DNA from 3 places in the Zavarzinia compransoris genome. Region 3 is predicted to be linked to each of the others. Evidence: predicted binding sites of a transcription regulator. Region 3 holds the regulator's gene; each other region holds the start of a gene.

Region 1 (6,110 bases), on a different contig from region 3:
GACCACGGTCACCGACGCGATCGGGATGATCACGGCGAAGGCCCTGACGGCGAGCCTGACCGGCACGGCGAGCAAGGTCTACGACGGCACCACGACCGCCACCCTGACCACGGGTAACTTCGGCCTTGCCGGCGTCCTGGGCACGGAAGCGGTCAGCCTGACCCCTGTGACCACGGGTACCTACGACACGAAGACCGTGGGTACCGGCAAGACGGTGACCGTGACGGGCCTGACTCTGACCGGCACCGACTCCGCGAACTACACGCTGGCCTCGACCACGGTCACCGGTGCGATCGGGACGATCACGGCGAAGGCCCTGACGGCGAGCCTGACCGGCACGGCGAGCAAGATCTACGACGGCGCCACCACCGCGACGCTGACCACCGGCAACTTCAGCCTCACCGGCGTCCTGGGCGCGGAAGCGGTCAGCCTGACGCCGGTGACCACGGGCACCTACGACACCAAGGCTGTGGGCATCGGCAAGATCGTGACCGTGACGGGCCTGACCCTGACCGGGACCGACGCCGCGAACTACATGCTGGCCTCGACCACGGCCACCGGCACGATCGGGACGATCACGGCGAAGACGCTGGTCATTCAGGCCGATGATGCACAAAGACCGCAGGGGGCGCCTGATCCGGTGTTTACGGCGCGGTATGACGGTTTCATCGGCGCCGAGGATCGGCGTGTCCTGATCGGCACCCTGGCGTTCGAGACGGATGCCACTGCGGCGTCGCCGGCCGGGCAGTATGCGATCATGCCGGGCGGGGTGTCGGCGGAGAATTATGTTACCCGCTTCGTTGCCGGCACCCTGTTGGTGACCTTCGTACCGATGAACACCAATGTGGAGACGATCGTCGGCAAGGATATTCCTGATGCCGTGAGGCGGCCCTTGCCGATGCTGGGAGGGGGGCCGCTGCCGGGCTTCGGCTTAGGCAATATTGAGGTGGAGATCGCCGAAATCCTGTTGCAGGCCAATCCGGACCTGAGCGCATTCCTCACCGAACCGCCGGGCGGCGAGGAACGGGAGTAGCAAGGCTTGGCCGCGCGGGATGGGGCAGGGGCGCCCATCCCGAAGCGGTCAGAGCCATTTCGCGCGCCTGAAGCTGATATAGAGCCCCCCGCAGAACAGGGCGATGACCCCGAGCACGACGAAATAGCCGTAAGTGGTCTTGAGTTCCGGCATATTCTCGAAATTCATGCCGTAGATCCCCGCGATCGCCGTGGGCACGGCCAGAATGGCCGCCCATGACGCGAGCTGGCGGGTGATCGTGCCCTGCCGCTGCTGTTCGAGCAGGTTGCTGGCTTCGAACACCGACGTGATGACTTCCCGCAGGCCGCCCACCATCTGCTCGATACGGTGCATGTGTTGCAGCGCGTCGCGGAAATAGGGCTTGGCTTCGGCATCGAGGCAGGGCAGGTCGAGATGCACCAGCTTGCCGCAGAGATCGAGCATCGCGTCGAGCACGCGTTGGAACAGGATGACTTCCCGGCGCAGCTTGAAGATGCGCTTGATCTGGGCCCGGTCGAGAAAGGCGTCGAGCATGGCCCGTTCCATGTCGAGCACCGAATCCTCGATGGTGCGGACGATCGGCAGATAGCCGTCGACGATGAAGTCGAGAATGGCGTGCAGGATGTAATCCGTACCGTGGCGAAGCGCCTGGGGGGCCGTCTCCAGCCGCTGGCGCAATTCGCCGTGGCCGCGGTCGGAGCCGTGGCGCACCGTGATGATATAGCGCCGGCCGACGAAGATGGCGGTGCGGCCATAGGTGATGCCATCGCCTTCGAGTTTCGCCGTCTGCGCAATGACGAAGATCTGATCGTCATAGGCACTGACCTTCGGCGTCTGCTGCGGGTTCAGGGCATCGTCGACCGAGAGTTCGTGCAGGCCGAAGCCCACCTTCAGAAATGCCAGTTCCTCGGCGGTCGGCTCATGCAGCCCGATCCAGATGAAGTCGCTTGCCTCGGCGGGCATGACCGCGGCATGGAACGGAACGGCTTCGAGCCGCCGGCCGTCACGATAGAGATAGGAAGCGATGACGGGCATGGCGTTCTCGAACAGAAAGGACTGGGCCGGGACAGGACAGGGCCGGGACAGGGACAAGAGGCGCCGGCGGTCCGGCGGCGCAAGGTCGCGCCAAAACGCCAGTGCCGGCGATCAGACGGCACTGGCGTTGAGGTTCCGATGATCCCGGCCGCTTGGTGTTGCGCGGACGGGCGTTTCGCGGGCAGGTCGATCCAGTTACGCGGGCACCTTGTCGTCGGTCTTGGCTTCGGCCTCGTCGACGGCTTCGGCGGTGGCGTTATCCGCCTCGTCGCTCGCGGTCTCGACTTCGGCTTCGACTTCCGCAGCGTCGGCGGCTTCAGCCTCGTCCGCGGCTTCGGTCACGGCTTCGGCGTCATCCTCGGCGTCCTCGTCCTCGTCCGCGTCGTCTTCGTCCGCGTCTTCGTCTTCGTCGGCCGCAACCTCGCCGGTCTCCCAGCTCAGCTGAAATTCGATCTCGGCGTGGCCGCCTTCGATTTCATAGACGACGGCGGCAACCGCATGTTCGGGAACGAAAATGTTCTCGTCCTCGATCTGGATGTTGAACTGCTGCTTCGACTCGAGCACATCCGCCAGCCGGCGGAGTTCGGCGACGAATTCCGGCAGGGTGTACAGCTTTTCGATTTCACGCTCGATGCTCATGTTCGTTCTCCGTGAGGTCGGGGTGGTCGCGAAGGGGGAAAGCCAGGCCGTGAAAAAGCGGGACCAGATAAAGAAAGGGGAAACGCCGAGGAGGTGAAGGCTATGTCGGGCGGCGGTCATGGGATCAGCTCGGGTCGTCGCGGTGGATGTCGTGCACGGTCATGCCGATCGATTCCGGCGGCTTTTCCAGCCATTGGCGATGGCGGAGCGTCTTGCGGGTGTCCTGATAGCCGGAATCCCAGTGCTCCCGCATCGAGGTGCCGGAGAATTCGTAATCCTTGGCATCGCTCTCATAGACCTTCTGCTGGTAGATGAGATGGATGATGTTGATCTGGGGGACGTCTTCCATCCGGGCGAGGAAGAGGCGGTCTTCCTCGGTCAGGGCGTCGGGCGGCACGCGCAGCAGGGCCTGGTGCAGCTTCAGCCGCATGTTGTGCATGCGCCGGAAGGTATCGGTGTTGTTCCGCGTCCGGCTGGAATACATGATGTCCTTGTGGCGCGCGAGCACGTCCGCCATGTTGCGGGGCAGGATGCCGCGGGCGCTGAACAGGTCGACCTGGAACACCAGCGTGTCGTGCACGTCCTCCTGCTCCAGGAGATACTGGAGCGGCGTGTTGGAGACGATGCCGCCGTCCCAGTAATATTCATTCTCGATGTGGACCGCAGGAAAGGCCGGGGGAAGCGCGCCGGACGCCATGATGTGCCACGGCCCCAGTTCCTCGATATGGCTGTCGAAATAGCGATAATTGCCGGTGCGGACATTCACGGCGCCGACGCTCAGGCGGTGCTTCTGGTCGTTGAGCACCTCCCAGTCGATCAGGCGGTTGAGCGTTCCCTCCAGCTCGGCGGTATCATAGAAGCTGGTCGCCCCGGACGCGCCGGGAAGCTGGAACCAGGGGCTGACGGCATGCGGCTTGAAGAAGCCGGGAAGGCCGGCCTGCATCGTCATCATGGAACTGGCCTGGTTGCGGACCCGGCGGAACAGGTCGCCTTCCGGGGTGAAGGACCAGATCCTGCGGCTCGAGACCGTGTCCCAGAAGGCGCGCAGCCGGTCGAGCCGGCTGCCCGGCCGGTTGCCGGCGATGATCGCCGCGTTCACCGCGCCGATGGAAACGCCCGACAGCCAATTGGCCTCGACGCCGGCTTCGTCCAGCGCCTGGAACACGCCGGCCTGATAGGCGCCGAGCGCGCCGCCGCCCTGGAACACCAGCCCGACCGACGGGTAGGCGGCAAGCAGTTCGCCGATGTTGGGCGCCGCGTTTCGCCGCTTCGGCCGCGGTTCCGACAGATCGTCCATCTCGGGGTCTCCGCTCAAAGGTCCGGGTCGGTCATGTAATCGTGCACGACCTCACCGAGGCCGAGCGTCAGGTCGGCGACGAAATGAACGGCCGAGACGATCTCCAGCACGGGCAGGCGGGCGACGTCGGCGATGACGTGCCGGAACAGCTGCAGGTCCGCCGGCCCCGTCCAGGCACCCTTCACGGTTATGTCTTCAAGGTGGTAGCGCACCAGTTCGCAGATGCGCGGGGTCGCATCGACATGGGGGATGATCTTGACCAGGAAATTCGGCCCGGCGAGCGAGCGCGCAACCTCGCCGGTATCGGCGGCCCGGTGCTTGTAGCCCATGGTCGCGGTGGCGCAGAGCACGGAGCCGTAGTGCAGGGTGCCGACGATCACCTCGCCCTCATGGACGAGTTTCGGAAAGGCCAGCTTCTTCGGGAACCCCCAGATCTCGCGGCCGCCGGCGATCGGGGCGTCGTCGTCCAGATACATGGCGTGGACATAGACGCCCGCCTCGCCCTGGAAACGCACCGGGATCACCTGGCCCGATTCCGTGTAGTCGCCGAAGCCGCTCGAGTCCGGCATCTTGATGAATTCGTATTTGACGATCGGCTCGACGATCTCGAGCGGTTCCGGCACCAGCGCCCGCAGGGCGTCCGGGTCGGTCCGGTAACTGATGATGACATATTCGCGGTCGATGAAGCGATAGGGGCCCGGCGGATAGGCCGGGTTCGACAGCGGCATGGCGTAAGCGCGGCGTACGTCTCTGGCTTTCATGGTCTTCCCGATCCCGTGTTCTTTCCGAAATCCCTGTCGTGTCCGAAATTCCCGGCGGGTCCGAAATGCCCGTCGTATCCGAAATTCCCGTCGTACAGGCGCGGCGCGGCCGGCCGGCACATCGGCGGGACCGCAGTCTTTCTCGCCGGTGCCTCTAGCTCATCGCTTGATTTGAAGCACAGCTACGTTTCAAGAAAATGATGGTAACTGGTTATGTGTGAATAAACTTGTCATAAATCTTATTTCTGATCTTGCGTGTCACTGTCATTTTTATGTCAGGCAATCGGACTATTAAGCGAAAAAGAATATTTCGCCGGCCGAGTTTTCAATTCGGGCGGTATTGAGCCTGACTGTCCCTGGGGGCTGGTCGGGAATTCCATTTCTTTTCGCGTCTGCGTGTATTCGAAAAGGGGGAACTCCAGTGGAATTTTTCGATCGCCTTGCGGGCAAAGCCCTGGGCAAGGCTGCCCGGCTGCTCGGCGCCGTCGGGTTCGCCGCCATGGCCTTCGGCGCCGCCGCCGAGGCCGAGCCGATCCGCGGTGCCGGCTCGACCTTCGCCGCGCCGATCATCAACCAGTGGTCGCGCGACTATGAAGCCCGGCGCACGGACGGCGGGGATTTCACCTCGCCGGACTGGCGGGTCGACTATGAGCCGGTCGGCTCCCTCGCCGGGCTCATGCGCCTCGCTCAGCCGGAAACCGACTTCGCGGCGACCGACGCTCCCCTGACGCCGGAGGAGCTTGCCAAGCGCGGCCTGGTGCAGTTTCCGATCGTCATGGGCGGCATCGTCGTCGTCGCCAATCTCGACAATGTCGGGGCCGGCCAGCTTCGCCTGTCCGGCCCGGTGCTGGCCGACATCTATCTCGGCAAGATCGGGACCTGGTCCGATCCCGCCATCAAGGCGCTGAACCCCGGGCTCGAACTGCCCGACGCGGCGATCGCGGTGCTGCACCGCCTGGACGGCTCGGGTTCCACCTTCACCTTCACCAGCTTCCTGTCCGAGACCAGCCCGGAATGGCAGGGCAAGCACGGCGCCGACACGCTGATCGCCTGGCCGACCGGCCGCGGCGAGAAGGGCACGGGCGGGCTGGCGGCGCTGACGGCGGCGACCCGGAACAGCATCGCCTATCTCGAATACGGCCAGGTCGTCCGCTCGGGCCTGCCGTTCGTCTCGCTCCTGAACCAGTCCGGCGCCTTCGTCCGGCCGGAACCGAAGTCGTTCCAGGCGGGGCTGGCCACGGTGGCCTGGGATCCGGCGCGCAGCTTCGTCGCCGATACCACCAACCTTGCCGGCGAGGGCGCCTATCCGATGGCGGTCGTAACCTATGCCGTGGTGCCCAAGGATCGCGGGCAGGGGCGGGTCAAC
Region 2 (6,110 bases), on a different contig from region 3:
GGTGGTCGCTGGCCAGCAGCCCGGCGCCATAGCCGTTGGCGACGATGGCCAGCCGTTCGCCCATGGCGGCGCCGGGAAAGCCGAGGGTGGCCGCGGCGTCGAACAATTCCTCGATCGCCTCGACCCGGACGCAGCCGGCGCGGGCCAGCACGGCATCGAAGATCGCGTCGGCATCCGCCAGCCGGCGGATCGCGGTGGTCGAGGGCGGCAGCGGGCCGTGGCGCCCGGATTTCAGCACCACCACCGGCTTGGTGCGGGCGGCGGCGCGCAGCGCGGACATGAATTTCCGCGGCTTGGTGATGGTTTCCAGATACATGATGATGGCGCCGGTCGCATGGTCCAGCGCCAGCCAGTCGAGGATGTCGGCAAGGTCGACGTCGCATTTGGCGCCGAGCGAGATCGCCCGCGACAGGCCGATGCCGTTGCCCGCCGCCCAGTCGATCAGCGTATCCAGGATGCCGTTCGAATGGGTGATGAAGGCGAGGCGCCCCGGCTGGGGCAGCACCGGCGAGACCACGGCCTGCAGGCCGATCGCCGGCACCGACAGGTTGAAGGCCCCGGGCCCGACGATGCGCACGCCGTTGCGCCGTCCGGCCTCGACCATGGCCGGGACCACGGCGGGATCTTCCGGCGGCGCGCCGACCGCCAGCACCACCTTGCAGCCCTTCTTGCCCAACACCTCGATCAGCGCCGGGGCGCGGTCGAGATCGCCGTTCAGGATCGCGAGGTCCGGCGCTTCCGCCAGCGCCTCGACGGCCTCGATCGTATCCTCGGCCACCAGCAGGCGGCCGTGGAAAGGGGCGCGGCGCATGCCGTCGGCGACGGCGGCGGCGACGGGATCGCGCGGTTCCGCCGGGCCCAGCAGGGCAACGATCCGCGGATTGAACAAGTAATCGAGATGGCGCACGGTCATGCCCCATCATCACAGAAAGCGGGCCGTTCGTCCCCTGACCAATTGGTGACCGCGGCATGACACAGGGAAGAGAGAGCAAAGGCATGAAGGCGATCGTCGTCACCGGTCTCGGCCAGGGACCGCGCGGGCTGCAGTATCTCGAGGTGGCGGATCCCCTTGCCGGCGCAGGGGAAATCACCATTACGGTGCGCGCCGCCGGGGTCAATTTCGCCGACAGCCTGATGCTGGCCGGCAAGTATCAGACGCGCCAGCCGCTGCCCTTCTCGCCCGGTCTCGAGGTTGCCGGCGTGGTCGAATCGGTGGGGCATGGCGTCGCAGGTTTCAAGCCGGGCGACCGGGTCCTGGCCATTCCGTCCTATGGCGGCTATGCCGAAAAGGTCGCGGTCGCCGCCGACCGCGCGGTCCCTATCCCGGACGAGATGGATTACGTCACCGCCGCCGGCTTTCCCGTCGCCTATGGCACCTCGCACCTCGGGTTGTGGCACCGGGCCCGGCTCAAGGCGGGCGAGAGGCTGCTGGTGCTGGGGGCGGCGGGCGGCGTCGGCCTGACCGCGGTCGAGCTCGGCGTCCTGATGGGGGCGGAAGTGATCGCGGTCGCCAAGGGCGCGGAGAAACTGGCCGTCGCCGCGGCCCAGGGCGCCCATCACCTGATCGATGCCGGCACCGACGACCTGAAGGCGGCGATCCTGGCGGCCGGCGGCGGGGTCGACGTGATCTATGACCCGGTCGGCGGCGCCCTGTTCGAAGCGGGCCTGAAGGCGGCCAATTTCGAGGCCCGGGCCCTGATCATCGGCTTCGCCAGCGGCGACGTGCCCCAGATCGCCGCCAACCGCCTTCTGGTGAAGAATGTCGATGTCGTCGGCTTCTGGTGGGGTGCCTATGCCGACAAGGCGCCGGGCGTGATGGCGGACAGTTTCCGCACCCTGATCGGCTGGTGGCAGGCGGGGCGCCTGCGCCCCCATGTGTCCGACACCCGGCCGCTGGAACAGGCGGCGGAAGCGCTCGAACTGGTGCTCGAACGGCGTTCCACTGGCAAGGTGGTAATCACGGTCGGCTGACGGCTCAGGCCGTTTCGCCTGGTTGATGGGCGGCCGGCTGGCGGGGGCCCGGCTGGTGGGGAATCGCCACCGGCCGGCCGGTGGCGACGGCCTGCGCCGGCCAGTCCTGGCGGAAGGGGGCGATATTCTCGACGAACTGGGCCGCCGTCGCCCCCCAGGTGAAGCTGAGGGCATGGGCCCGGCAGGCGGCGGGATCGAGGCCCAGGGCCCGCAGGCAGGCGCTGCGCAGGTCCTCGTCCAGGGCGCCGGTCTCCGGCGTCAGGATGTCGGCCGGGCCCGGCACCGGATAGGCGGCGACCGGCAGGCCGCAGGCCAGCGCTTCGAGGACGACGAGGCCGAACGTGTCGGTCCGGCTGGGGAAGACGAAGACGTCGCCGGCGCGGAAATGGGCGGTGAGATCGTCGCCGTGGCGCGCCCCGGCGAAATGGACCTGGGGATAGGCCGCCTTCAGCCGGGCCATTTCCGGCCCGTCGCCGACGACCAGCTTGGAGCCCGGCAGGTCGAGGGCGAGAAAGGCGTCGATATTCTTCTCGACCGCGAGGCGGCCGACATAGGTGAAGATCGGCCGCGGCAGGTCGGGCAGGATATCCTTGGGGCCGGGCGTGAAACGTTCGAGGTCCACCCCGCGCGACCATTGGCGCAGGTTGGCGAAGCCGCGCCCCGCCAGTTCCTGGAACAGGGAGCGTGTCGCCACCATCAGCCCGCGCGACGGTGCGTGGAACCGCCGCATCAGCCGGAAGGTCAGGGCCGCCGGCACGCGGAAGCGCGCTTGGACATATTCGGGAAAGCGCGTGTGATAGGCCGTGGTGAAGGGCAGGCCGCGCTTCAGGCAGAGACGCCGCGCCGCCCAGCCGAGCGGCCCCTCGGTCGCGATGTGGATGGCGTCGGGCTTGAAGGATGCGATCAGCCGGGCCAGCCGGCGGCCCGGAAACAGGGCGAGGCGGATTTCCGGATAGGTCGGCATCGGCAGGGTGCGGAACTGGTCCGGGGTCACGAAGCCGACGGTATGGCCCTGGAGGCTGGCCTCGCGCGCCACCGTATCCAGGGTGCGCACGACGCCGTTCACCTGGGGATACCAGGCGTCGGTGACGATCAGGAGGCGCAAGGGGTGATGGGCGGGGAAAGGCGAGGGGACGGTCATCCGGCGGTAACGAGCCTGGTTTCGCGGCCGCGCTGGCGGCGGGTCTGGCGCTTCTCGAACTCAGGCGCCCAGCGCAGGATCTCCATGCGGCCGTCCTGGTGCTCGACCAGGGCGGTGCAGCTTTCGACCCAATCGCCGTCGTTGCAATAGGTAATGCCGTCGATCTCGCGGATCTCGGCGTGGTGGATGTGGCCGCAGATCACGCCGTCGACATGGTGGCGGCGGGCTTCCTCGGCGACCGCGGTCTCGAAGCTCGAGATGTAATCGACCGCATTCTTGACCCGGTGCTTCAGATAGGCCGACAGCGACCAATAGGGATAGCCCAGGCGCCGGCGCAGCCGGTTGAACCAGGTGTTCAGGGTCAGCGCGATATTATAGGCCCAGTCGCCCAGATGGGCGAGCCACTTGGCGTATTTGACGATGCCGTCGAAGGCGTCGCCGTGCAGCACGAACCAGCGCCGGCCGTCCGCCCCGACATGGACCGCATCCATGGCCACGGCGACGCCGCCGAAATGCAGGTCGACGTAGTCGCGCGCCGCTTCGTCGTGATTGCCGGGGATATAGATCACGCGGGTGCCCTTGCGCGCCTTGCGCAGGACTTTCTGGACCACGTCGTTGTGGCTTTGCAGCCAGTACCACGAGCGGCGCAGGCGCCAGCCGTCGATGATGTCGCCGACGAGATAGAGGTGGTCGCTTTCCGTATGCTTCAGGAAATCCAGCAGCATCTCGGCCTGGCAGCCGCGGGTGCCGAGGTGGATGTCGGAAATGAAGATGGTGCGGTAGCGCCGCTTGTCCTTCGGGTTCTCCGCGCCGTCATCGTCGCTGCCGCCATCGTCGTCGTCGGGATCGAGGGTGGCGGGCAAGCCGCCCCCCGGGCCCGCCAGCGCGCCGGAAAGGGCTTCGGCGGAAAGCGTTTCGGAATCGTGGCGGCGGGTCAGCGCAGGCAGCATCCGTGTCAACAAAGCGGCACCCTCCCGTCACAAAAGAGAAGCAAAATATTCGGGCAGCGCGTTGATAGCACAATATCTTGTCGGCGTAGAATAGAGTATTCGAAAACATGGGATGTGTTGCCGTGAATACGCAACTTGTGACAATTAAGTGAATATTGTGACAACGGAATGACTAATTTGATCGCGGGGCAGGACTGTCATCTGACGGTCATCTACAATCCGGTTGCGGGGCAGCGGCGGGGACGGCGGTTTCGCGCCGTGCTGGCGGCGCTGGCGGCCCGCGGCATCGCCGTCGACCTGTTGGAGACGGCGGGCCCGGGCCATGCCACGAGGCTGGCGCAGGACTTGCGCGAGCGTGCGGTGCCGCCCCGGCTGGTGGTGGTGGCCGGCGGCGACGGCACGATCAACGAGGTTGCCAACGGCCTGGCCGGGGGACCGGTGGCGCTGGGCATCGTCCCGCTGGGCACGGCCAATGTGCTGGCGCTGGAACTCGGGCTGCCGCGCGATCCGGCCGGCATTGCCGCGACCATCGCCGCCGGCGCGTGCCGTTCCATTCACCTCGGCCGGGTCGATTCGGCCCTCGGGGCGCGGCATTTCGTCATGATGGCGGGGGTCGGCTATGACGCCCATGTGGTGGCCGGCGTTTCGCCGCGCCTGAAGCGGCGGGTGGGCAAGCTCGCCTATGTCGGCGAAATGGTCCGCCAGTTGCGCCATTTCCATTTCACGCCCTATCGCCTCGCCTTCGACGGGGCGGCGCCGGTCGAGGCGGCGTCGGCGATCTTCGCCAACGGCCGCCACTATGGTGGCGCCTTCGTCTGCGCGCCTGCGGCCGATCTGGCCGCCGACCGGCTGGAAGCCTGCCTGTTCGGGCGGGGCGGGCGCCTTGCTGCCATTCATTACGGCGTCATGCTGGGGCTCGACCGGGTGCCGCGCCTGTCGTCGGTCACCTTGCAGCCGTTCCGCCGGCTGGCGGTGACGGGGCCGGCCGGCGACCCCATTCAGGGCGACGGTGATGTCATCGGCCGCCTGCCGGCCGAGATTCGCCTGGCCGATACCACTCTCCTGGTGGCGGCGCCGGTGCGGCCGCTGCTGACCGAGTCGTAAAACCCGGCCGCGCGCAGGCCCCTGGCCCCCCATCTTGGGGGTTGCGGGTTTGGTGTCATTTGCACAGATAAATTTCGAGACCCTGCTCTAAATTGAAATATTGTTGTTTCTCAGTGCCTTGGGCCGGTTGACTGATTTTTTTTCGGATTTGGGCTTGGCAATTCCGCGCTGCAATGTCATATTGTGCATCGCGGCATCAGCTTGCTGGTGTCGCTGCCCTTCCTGGGCGTTTCCTCCCTAAACTTGGGCCGCGTTCGTCGCGGCCCCTTTTTTTTGCCCAACGCGGATGTGCGCGGCCTCAGAGGCCGAGCTGCATCAGCACGCTGTCGAGCCAGCGGCCTTTCTTCAGGCCGACGGCGCGCAGCACGCCCGCCGGCTCGAAGCCCAGGGCGCGGTGCAGGCCGATGGAGGCGGCATTGCCGCTGTCGCCGATGACGGCGACGATCTGGCGATAGCCGCGGGCGCGGCATGCCTCGATCAGCTGGGCAAGCAGGACGCGGCCGATGCCGCGGCCCGCCGCTCCCGGGTCGAGATAGATCGAATCCTCGACGGTGAAGCGATAGGCGCTGCGCGGCCGATAGGGTCCGGCATAGGCATAGCCGAGCACCGCCTCATTCTCGTCGAGCGCGACCAGATAGGGATAGCCGCCGGCCAGCAGGGCCTGCTGGCGCCGGCCCATTTCGGCCGGATCGGGCGGCACTTCCTCGAAGGAGGCGAAGCCCTCGGCGACATGATGGCGATAGATCGCGGTGATGCCGGGCAGATGGTCGGGGCCGGCGGGGACAAGCCGCCAGCCGGTCACGGTGCGGCCTTCAGGTCGGTTTCCGGCAGGCCGGCCAGGGCTTCGATCAGGGCGTCGAGATCGGCCTGGACCTGGGCGAAGCCCCGATTCGGCTCCAGCCGGGTCTCGTCCATATAGAGTGCGCGGTTGATTTCGATCTGCA
Region 3 (6,110 bases):
CGGGCCCGCGCGATCGATATCGAGCCCTTCCTGATCGCCGCCGGCATCGAGCCCGCCCTGCTGGACCAGCCGGGGGGCGAGGTCGCGGCGACGGCCGAACTCGCGGTGATCGCCGCCTGCCTGCGCCTGCCCGGCCTCGGCGAGGGCTTCGGCCTCGAGGTCGGGCCGCGCTACCGGCTGGCGGCCTATGGCGTCTGGGGCTTCGCCCTGCTGGCCAGCCCGACCATGAGAAGCGCCCTGACCCTCGGCCTCGAGTATCAGGATCTCACCTTCTCGATCATGCCGATTTCCTTCGTCTCTGCCGGGGGCGACGACGCCCTGGTGTTCGACGATGCCGCCGCCCCGCCGGCCTTGCAGCGCTTCATGGTGGAACGGGACCTGACCGCGGCGCTGCGCATCTCGGCCGATCTCTGGGATCAGAGCGCCGATTGCCGGGCGGTCAGCTTCCGCTTTCCCGCCCCCGCCGATCCCCGGCCTTACGAGCGCGCCTTCGGCTGCCCGCTGCACTTCGGGGCGCCGGTCAATGCGGTCTATTATGCCGCCGGCGTGCTCGACCGGCCGCTGCCGCAGGCGAACCCGGTGCTGGCCGCCCTGCATGTCGAGGCGTGCCACCAGCGCCTGCGCAGCCTGCGCGGCGAAGATGCCTTCATCGAGACGGTGACCGCGGCGATCCTGGCCCGGCCCGGCCATTTTCCGGGGATGGAGGAGGTGGCGGCGCAGCTCGGCCTGTCGTCGCGCAGCCTGCGCCGCCGGCTGGAGGACAGCGGCATCGGCTATCGCGATCTGGTGGCCCGGCTGCGCCAGGATCTGGCCTGCGCCATGCTGCGCGAGACCGGCCTCGGGGTCGAGGCGGTGGCGGAACGGCTGGGCTACGCCGAAACCGCCAGTTTCACCCATGCCTTCAGGCGCTGGACCGGGGACAGCCCCGGCCGCTTCGCCCGCAAGCGCCATCAGTGAGCGATGCTGCGCCCCGCGCCCTGATCGATGGCATAGCCCGCCGAGCGGACGGTGCGGATCATGTCCTTGCCGCCGTTGGCGTTCAGCGCCTTGCGCAGGCGGCGGATGTGAACGTCCACCGTCCGCTGCTCGATATAGATATCCCGGCCCCAGACCGCGTCCAGGATCTGTTCGCGGCTGAACACCCGGCCCGGGTTTTCCAGGAAATGGCGCAGCAGGCGGAACTCGGTCGGACCCAGGTGGATCTCCGTGCCGCTGCGCATCACCCGGTGGGCCGACAGGTCCATGACCACATCGGCATAGGACAGCCCTTCCTCGGACAGCGCGGGACGGGAGCGGCGCAGCACCGCCCGCACCCGGGCCAGAAGCTCGGAAGGGGAGAAGGGTTTGGTGACATAATCGTCGGCGCCGGATTCGAGGCCGCGGATACGGTCGCTTTCCTCGGTCCGGGCGGTCAGCAGGATGATCGGGACCTGCCGCGTCGCGGTCTTGCGGCGCAGCTGGCGGCAGATCTCGATCCCCGAAACCGAAGGCAGCATCCAGTCGAGCAAGATGAGGTCGGGCAGGCGTTCGTCGACCATCATCAAGGCTTCGTCGCCGTCCATGGTGGCGCGCACCTCGAAGCCGTTGGCTTCGAGGTTGTAACGCAGCAGGTCGACGAGGGCAGGCTCGTCCTCGACGATGAGGATGGAAGGCTTCATGTCCGTCCCGTTCCTGATCATATCCGACGCGTCAGGCGACCTGCGACGGGTCGGCGATTTCCGCCGTCACATCCGCTTTCGGACGGTCGGCATGCATGCGCTTGCCGGTGAGGATGTAATAGACCGTCTCGGCCATGTTGGTCGCATGGTCGCCGATCCGCTCCAGGTTCTTCGCGATGAACAGAAGATGGGTGCAGCCGGTGATGGTGCGCGGATCTTCCATCATATAGGTGAGGAGTTCGCGGAAGACGCTGTTGTAGATCTCGTCGAGCACCGGATCGCGATCGCGCACCGCGACGGCCTTGTCGACCTGCTCGTTCGAGAGCGCGTCGAGCACGTCCTTGATCATGCCGAGCACCAGTTCGCCCATGCGCGGAATGGCATGCAGCGGCTGGGCCGGGATGGCGGTGCCGAGCGCGGTGGAACGCTTGGCGATATTCTTGGCGTAGTCGCCGATGCGCTCGAGATCGGTCGCGATCTTCAGGGTGCCGACGATGAGACGCAGGTCCACCGCCATCGGCTGGCGCAGGGCGAGCAGCCGGGTGACGAGTTCAGCGATCTCGCCGTCGAAGACGTCGATCCGCTGGTCGGACGAGATGGTGCGTTCCGCCAGCGAACGGTCGCGGCGCACGGTCGCCTGCACCGCGGCGGCGACATTGGCCTCCGCGATGCCGCCCATGCGCAGGACCTTGGTCTTCAGCGCATTCAGTTCGTTGTCGAAGGCGGAGACGATATGTTCGGCCATGGTGTCGCTCCTTAAGCAGATCAGCCGAAGCGGCCGGTGACATAGTCCTGGGTGCGCTTGTCGACCGGCGAGGTGAAGATCCCCTCGGTCGGGCCGTTCTCGACCAGCACGCCCAGATGGAAGAAGGCCGTGCGCTGGGAGACGCGCGCCGCCTGCTGCATCGAGTGGGTGACGATGGCGATGGTGAAATTCTCGCGCAGTTCGTCGATCAGTTCCTCGATCTTCGCGGTGGCGATCGGGTCGAGGGCCGAGCAGGGCTCGTCCATCAGGATCACTTCCGGCGAGACCGCGATCGCCCGGGCGATGCACAGGCGCTGCTGCTGACCGCCCGAAAGGCCGGTGCCCGGCGACGGGAGGCGGTCCGACACTTCCTTCCAGAGGCCGGCACGCTCGAGGCTGGACTTCACGATGTGATCGAGATGGTCCTTCGATTCCGCCAGGCCGTGCAGGCGCGGGCCATAGGCGACATTGTCGAAGATCGACTTCGGGAAGGGATTCGGCTTCTGGAACACCATGCCGACCCGGGCGCGCAGGTGCACCACGTCGAGGTCGGGGGCGTAGATATCGTCCCCGTCGATGCGGATGTCGCCCTGCACGCGGCAGATCGAGATCGTGTCGTTCATGCGGTTCAGGCACCGCAGGAACGTGGACTTGCCGCAGCCCGACGGGCCGATCAGCGCCGTCACCTGGTTCTCGGCGACCTCCAGGTTGATGTTGTAGAGGGCCTGTTTCTCGCCATACCAGAGGTTGACGCTCTTGGCCGAGATCTTGGCCTTGCCGTCCAGGGGAACGGTGTGGGTGGTAAAGTCGAGGGCAGTCATGGCGCTCACCACTTACGTTCGAATTTCTTGCGGAGGTAGATCGCGGCGGCGTTCATGAAGACCAGGAACACCAGCAGGACCATGATCGCGGCCGAGGTCTTTTCGACGAAGGCGCGTTCCGGGCTGTCCGCCCAGAGGTAGATCTGCACCGGCAGCACCGTGGCGGGCGAGGTGAAGCCCGACGGGATGTCGACGATGAAGGCGACCATGCCGATCATGAGCAGCGGCGCGGTTTCGCCGAGCGCATGGGCCATGCCCAGGATCGCGCCGGTCAGCATGCCCGGCATCGACAGCGGCAGGGTATGGTGCACCACGGTCTGGAGCGGCGAGGCACCCATGCCGAGGGCCGCTTCCCGGATCGAGGGCGGCACCGCCTTGATCGCGGCGCGGGACGCGATGATGATGATCGGCAGCGCCTGCAACGCCAGCACGAGACCGCCGACCAGCGGTGCCGAGCGCGGCATCCCGAAGAAATTCAGGAACACGGCAAGGCCGAGCAGGCCGAAGACGATGGACGGCACCGCGGCGAGGTTGTTGATGTTCACCTCGATCATGTCGGTCCAGCGGTTCTTCGGGGCGAATTCCTCGAGATAGATCGCCGCCATCACGCCGAGCGGGAAGGAGATCCCGATCGTCACGATGAGGGTGAGGAACGAGCCGACGACGGCGCCCCAGAGACCGGCGTTTTCCGGCTCGCGGCTGTCGCCCGTGGTCAGCAGGTCGGTGTTGAGCGCGGCGGCGATCGCCCCGGTCGAGACCAGCTTGTCGTAGATGCCGAGCTGGAAGTCGTCGACCTTGCGGTCGGACTCGGGCACGTTGCGGTCGATATAACCCTTGCGCAGCATGTCGATGATGTCGTCGGTCAGGACCGAGATCTTCACCGTCTGGCCGATCTGGTCCGGGTTTTCCCGCACGAAATCGGCGACCGCGTAAGGCGCGCTGGACGAGAGGATGGACATCATCGCCCGGGTCGGGCCGCGGCCCTCGACCTCGGGGAACAGGGTCTGCATCGACTTGCGCAGCAGGGCGTTGTAGTCCGCCGCCGCCAGCACCTTGGGATCCTTGGTGCCCTGGGGATCGATCACCGCGGGGTCGAGATGGACGTCCAGCGTCACCCGCGTGGTCACGAAGGCCGAGGAGCCCTGCATGATGATCGATCCGAGCAGAAGGACGAGGAAGACCACGGCGACGGAGATCGCCGCGATGCCCCACATCTTGAAGCGCGCCTCGGCGGCATAGCGCTTCTTCAGCAGCCGGTTGAACCTCTCGCGTTTCTCGACCGAGGCCGAGAACGGCTCGACGGTGTATTTGTTCGCGACGTCGGTCATTCGTACTGCTCCCGATACTTGCGGACGATCCGCAGCGCCACGATGTTCAGGCAGAGGGTGACGATGAACAGCACGAGGCCGAGGGCGAAGGTCGCCAGCGTCTTCGGGCTGTCGAACTCCTGGTCGCCGACCAGCAGGGTCGCGATCTGCACCGTCACGGTGGTCACCGCCTCGAAGGGATTGGCGGTCAGGTTGGCCGAGAGGCCGGCGGCCATGACCACGATCATGGTTTCGCCGATGGCGCGCGAGATCGCCAGCATGACGGCGCCGACGACGCCCGGCAGGGCGGCGGGCAGGATCACGCGCTTGATCGTCTCGGACTTGGTGGCGCCGAGGCCGTAGGAACCGTCGCGCATCGCCTGGGGCACGGCGGTCATCACGTCGTCCGACAGCGAGGAGACGAAGGGCACGATCATGATGCCCATGACGATGCCGGCGGCGAGCGCGGATTCGGAAGCGACGTCAAGCCCGATCGACTGGCCGACCATGCGCACGAAGGGGGCGACGGTCAGGGCGGCGAAGAAGCCGTAGACGACGGTCGGAATGCCCGCCAGCACTTCGAGCACCGGCTTCAGCACGGCGCGCACCTTGCGGTTGGCATATTCCGACATATAGATCGCCGCCATCAGGCCGATGGGCACGGCGACGACCATGGCGATCACGGTGATCAGCAGGGTGCCGGCGAAGAGCGGCACGGCGCCGAAGGAACCGGTCGAGCCCACCTGGTCGGCGCGCATGGCCGTCTGCGGGCTCCACTGCAGGCCGAAGAGGAACTCGGTGACCGAGACCTTCTCGAAGAACATCGCCGATTCGAACAGCAGCGACATGATGATGCCGACCGTGGTCAGCACGGCGATGGTCGAGGCCGCCATCAGGGCGATCATCATCGCCCGTTCGACCTTGGGGCGGGCCCGCAGGCTGGCGCGGATCCGGGCCTGGCCGAAGGCGAGACCGAGCACGCCGACGGCGAGCGCGCCGATGGCGAGCGCGATGCCGGAATAGTCATGCAGCGCGACGTAACGCGCCGAGACTTCGCGCAGCGCATCCGTCACCTCGCCGGCGATGGCGCCGTTCTGCGAGAAGTTGCGCACGTCGGTCATGAACAGCGAAGCACGGTCGGCCGGCACGCCGGCCGGCAGGTCGGCCAGGATCAGGCCGTCGATGATGCTGTTCTCGAAGATGAGCCAGAGGGCGGCGACGAGGAGGGCCGGCACGGCGCACCAGAGCGCCATGTAGTAGCCGTAGTAGCCCGGCAACGAATGCAGGCCCTTCACCTTGCCGCCGTTCCGCGCCAGCGCGGTGGAACGGCCCATGTAGTAGCCGATCACCGACAGCACGAGGATCGTCGCGATCAGAATGTAACTCGGCATCGTTGCGTCTTTCGTAAGCCCCAGATTTGAGGACGCGAGGCCGGACGGGAAAGGGGCGGCCCGGACGGACCGCCCCCGTTACGCGTCGTGGCGCCTTACTTCACCGAGGCGGTGTCGAGCGGCGTCAGCTTGGCGACGATGTCGCGGACCTTGGCGGCTTCCGGGGCCGGCAGGGCGATCAGGCCCTT

What was found. The regulator PhoB, encoded in region 3, activates phosphate uptake and scavenging genes when phosphate is short. The targets are predictions, from matches to a motif close to TNTCATAAAACTGTCA.
Region 1: pstS (phosphate ABC transporter substrate-binding protein PstS) is a predicted target of PhoB. The motif match lies at 5,007-5,022, and genes of this name have one in related genera.
Region 2: DKG75_RS17900 (diacylglycerol/lipid kinase family protein) is a predicted target of PhoB. The motif match lies at 4,201-4,216, and genes of this name have one in related genera.

Annotation. Positions count from the first base shown of each region.
Region 1 covers NZ_QGLF01000001.1:520-6,629, forward strand. Annotated here, with positions in the region: gene DKG75_RS22830 (YDG domain-containing protein) at 1-117, shown strand, start outside; gene DKG75_RS00010 (YDG domain-containing protein) at 26-1,033, shown strand; gene DKG75_RS00015 (magnesium and cobalt transport protein CorA) at 1,082-2,047, opposite strand; gene DKG75_RS23145 (hypothetical protein) at 2,243-2,686, opposite strand; gene DKG75_RS00025 (patatin-like phospholipase family protein) at 2,811-3,983, opposite strand; gene DKG75_RS00030 (acetoacetate decarboxylase) at 3,998-4,744, opposite strand; gene pstS (phosphate ABC transporter substrate-binding protein PstS) at 5,166-6,110, shown strand, end outside.
Region 2 covers NZ_QGLF01000005.1:208,412-214,521, forward strand. Annotated here, with positions in the region: gene DKG75_RS17880 (bifunctional acetate--CoA ligase family protein/GNAT family N-acetyltransferase) at 1-913, opposite strand, end outside; gene DKG75_RS17885 (NADPH:quinone oxidoreductase family protein) at 997-1,971, shown strand; gene DKG75_RS17890 (glycosyltransferase family 4 protein) at 1,976-3,076, opposite strand; gene DKG75_RS17895 (UDP-2,3-diacylglucosamine diphosphatase) at 3,109-4,071, opposite strand; gene DKG75_RS17900 (diacylglycerol/lipid kinase family protein) at 4,231-5,166, shown strand; gene DKG75_RS17905 (GNAT family N-acetyltransferase) at 5,465-5,968, opposite strand; gene DKG75_RS17910 (N-formylglutamate amidohydrolase) at 5,965-6,110, opposite strand, start outside.
Region 3 covers NZ_QGLF01000002.1:465,477-471,586, reverse strand. Annotated here, with positions in the region: gene DKG75_RS08055 (AraC family transcriptional regulator) at 1-957, shown strand, start outside; gene phoB (phosphate regulon transcriptional regulator PhoB) at 951-1,658, opposite strand; gene phoU (phosphate signaling complex protein PhoU) at 1,690-2,403, opposite strand; gene pstB (phosphate ABC transporter ATP-binding protein PstB) at 2,424-3,224, opposite strand; gene pstA (phosphate ABC transporter permease PstA) at 3,230-4,552, opposite strand; gene pstC (phosphate ABC transporter permease subunit PstC) at 4,549-5,922, opposite strand; gene DKG75_RS08025 (PstS family phosphate ABC transporter substrate-binding protein) at 6,018-6,110, opposite strand, start outside.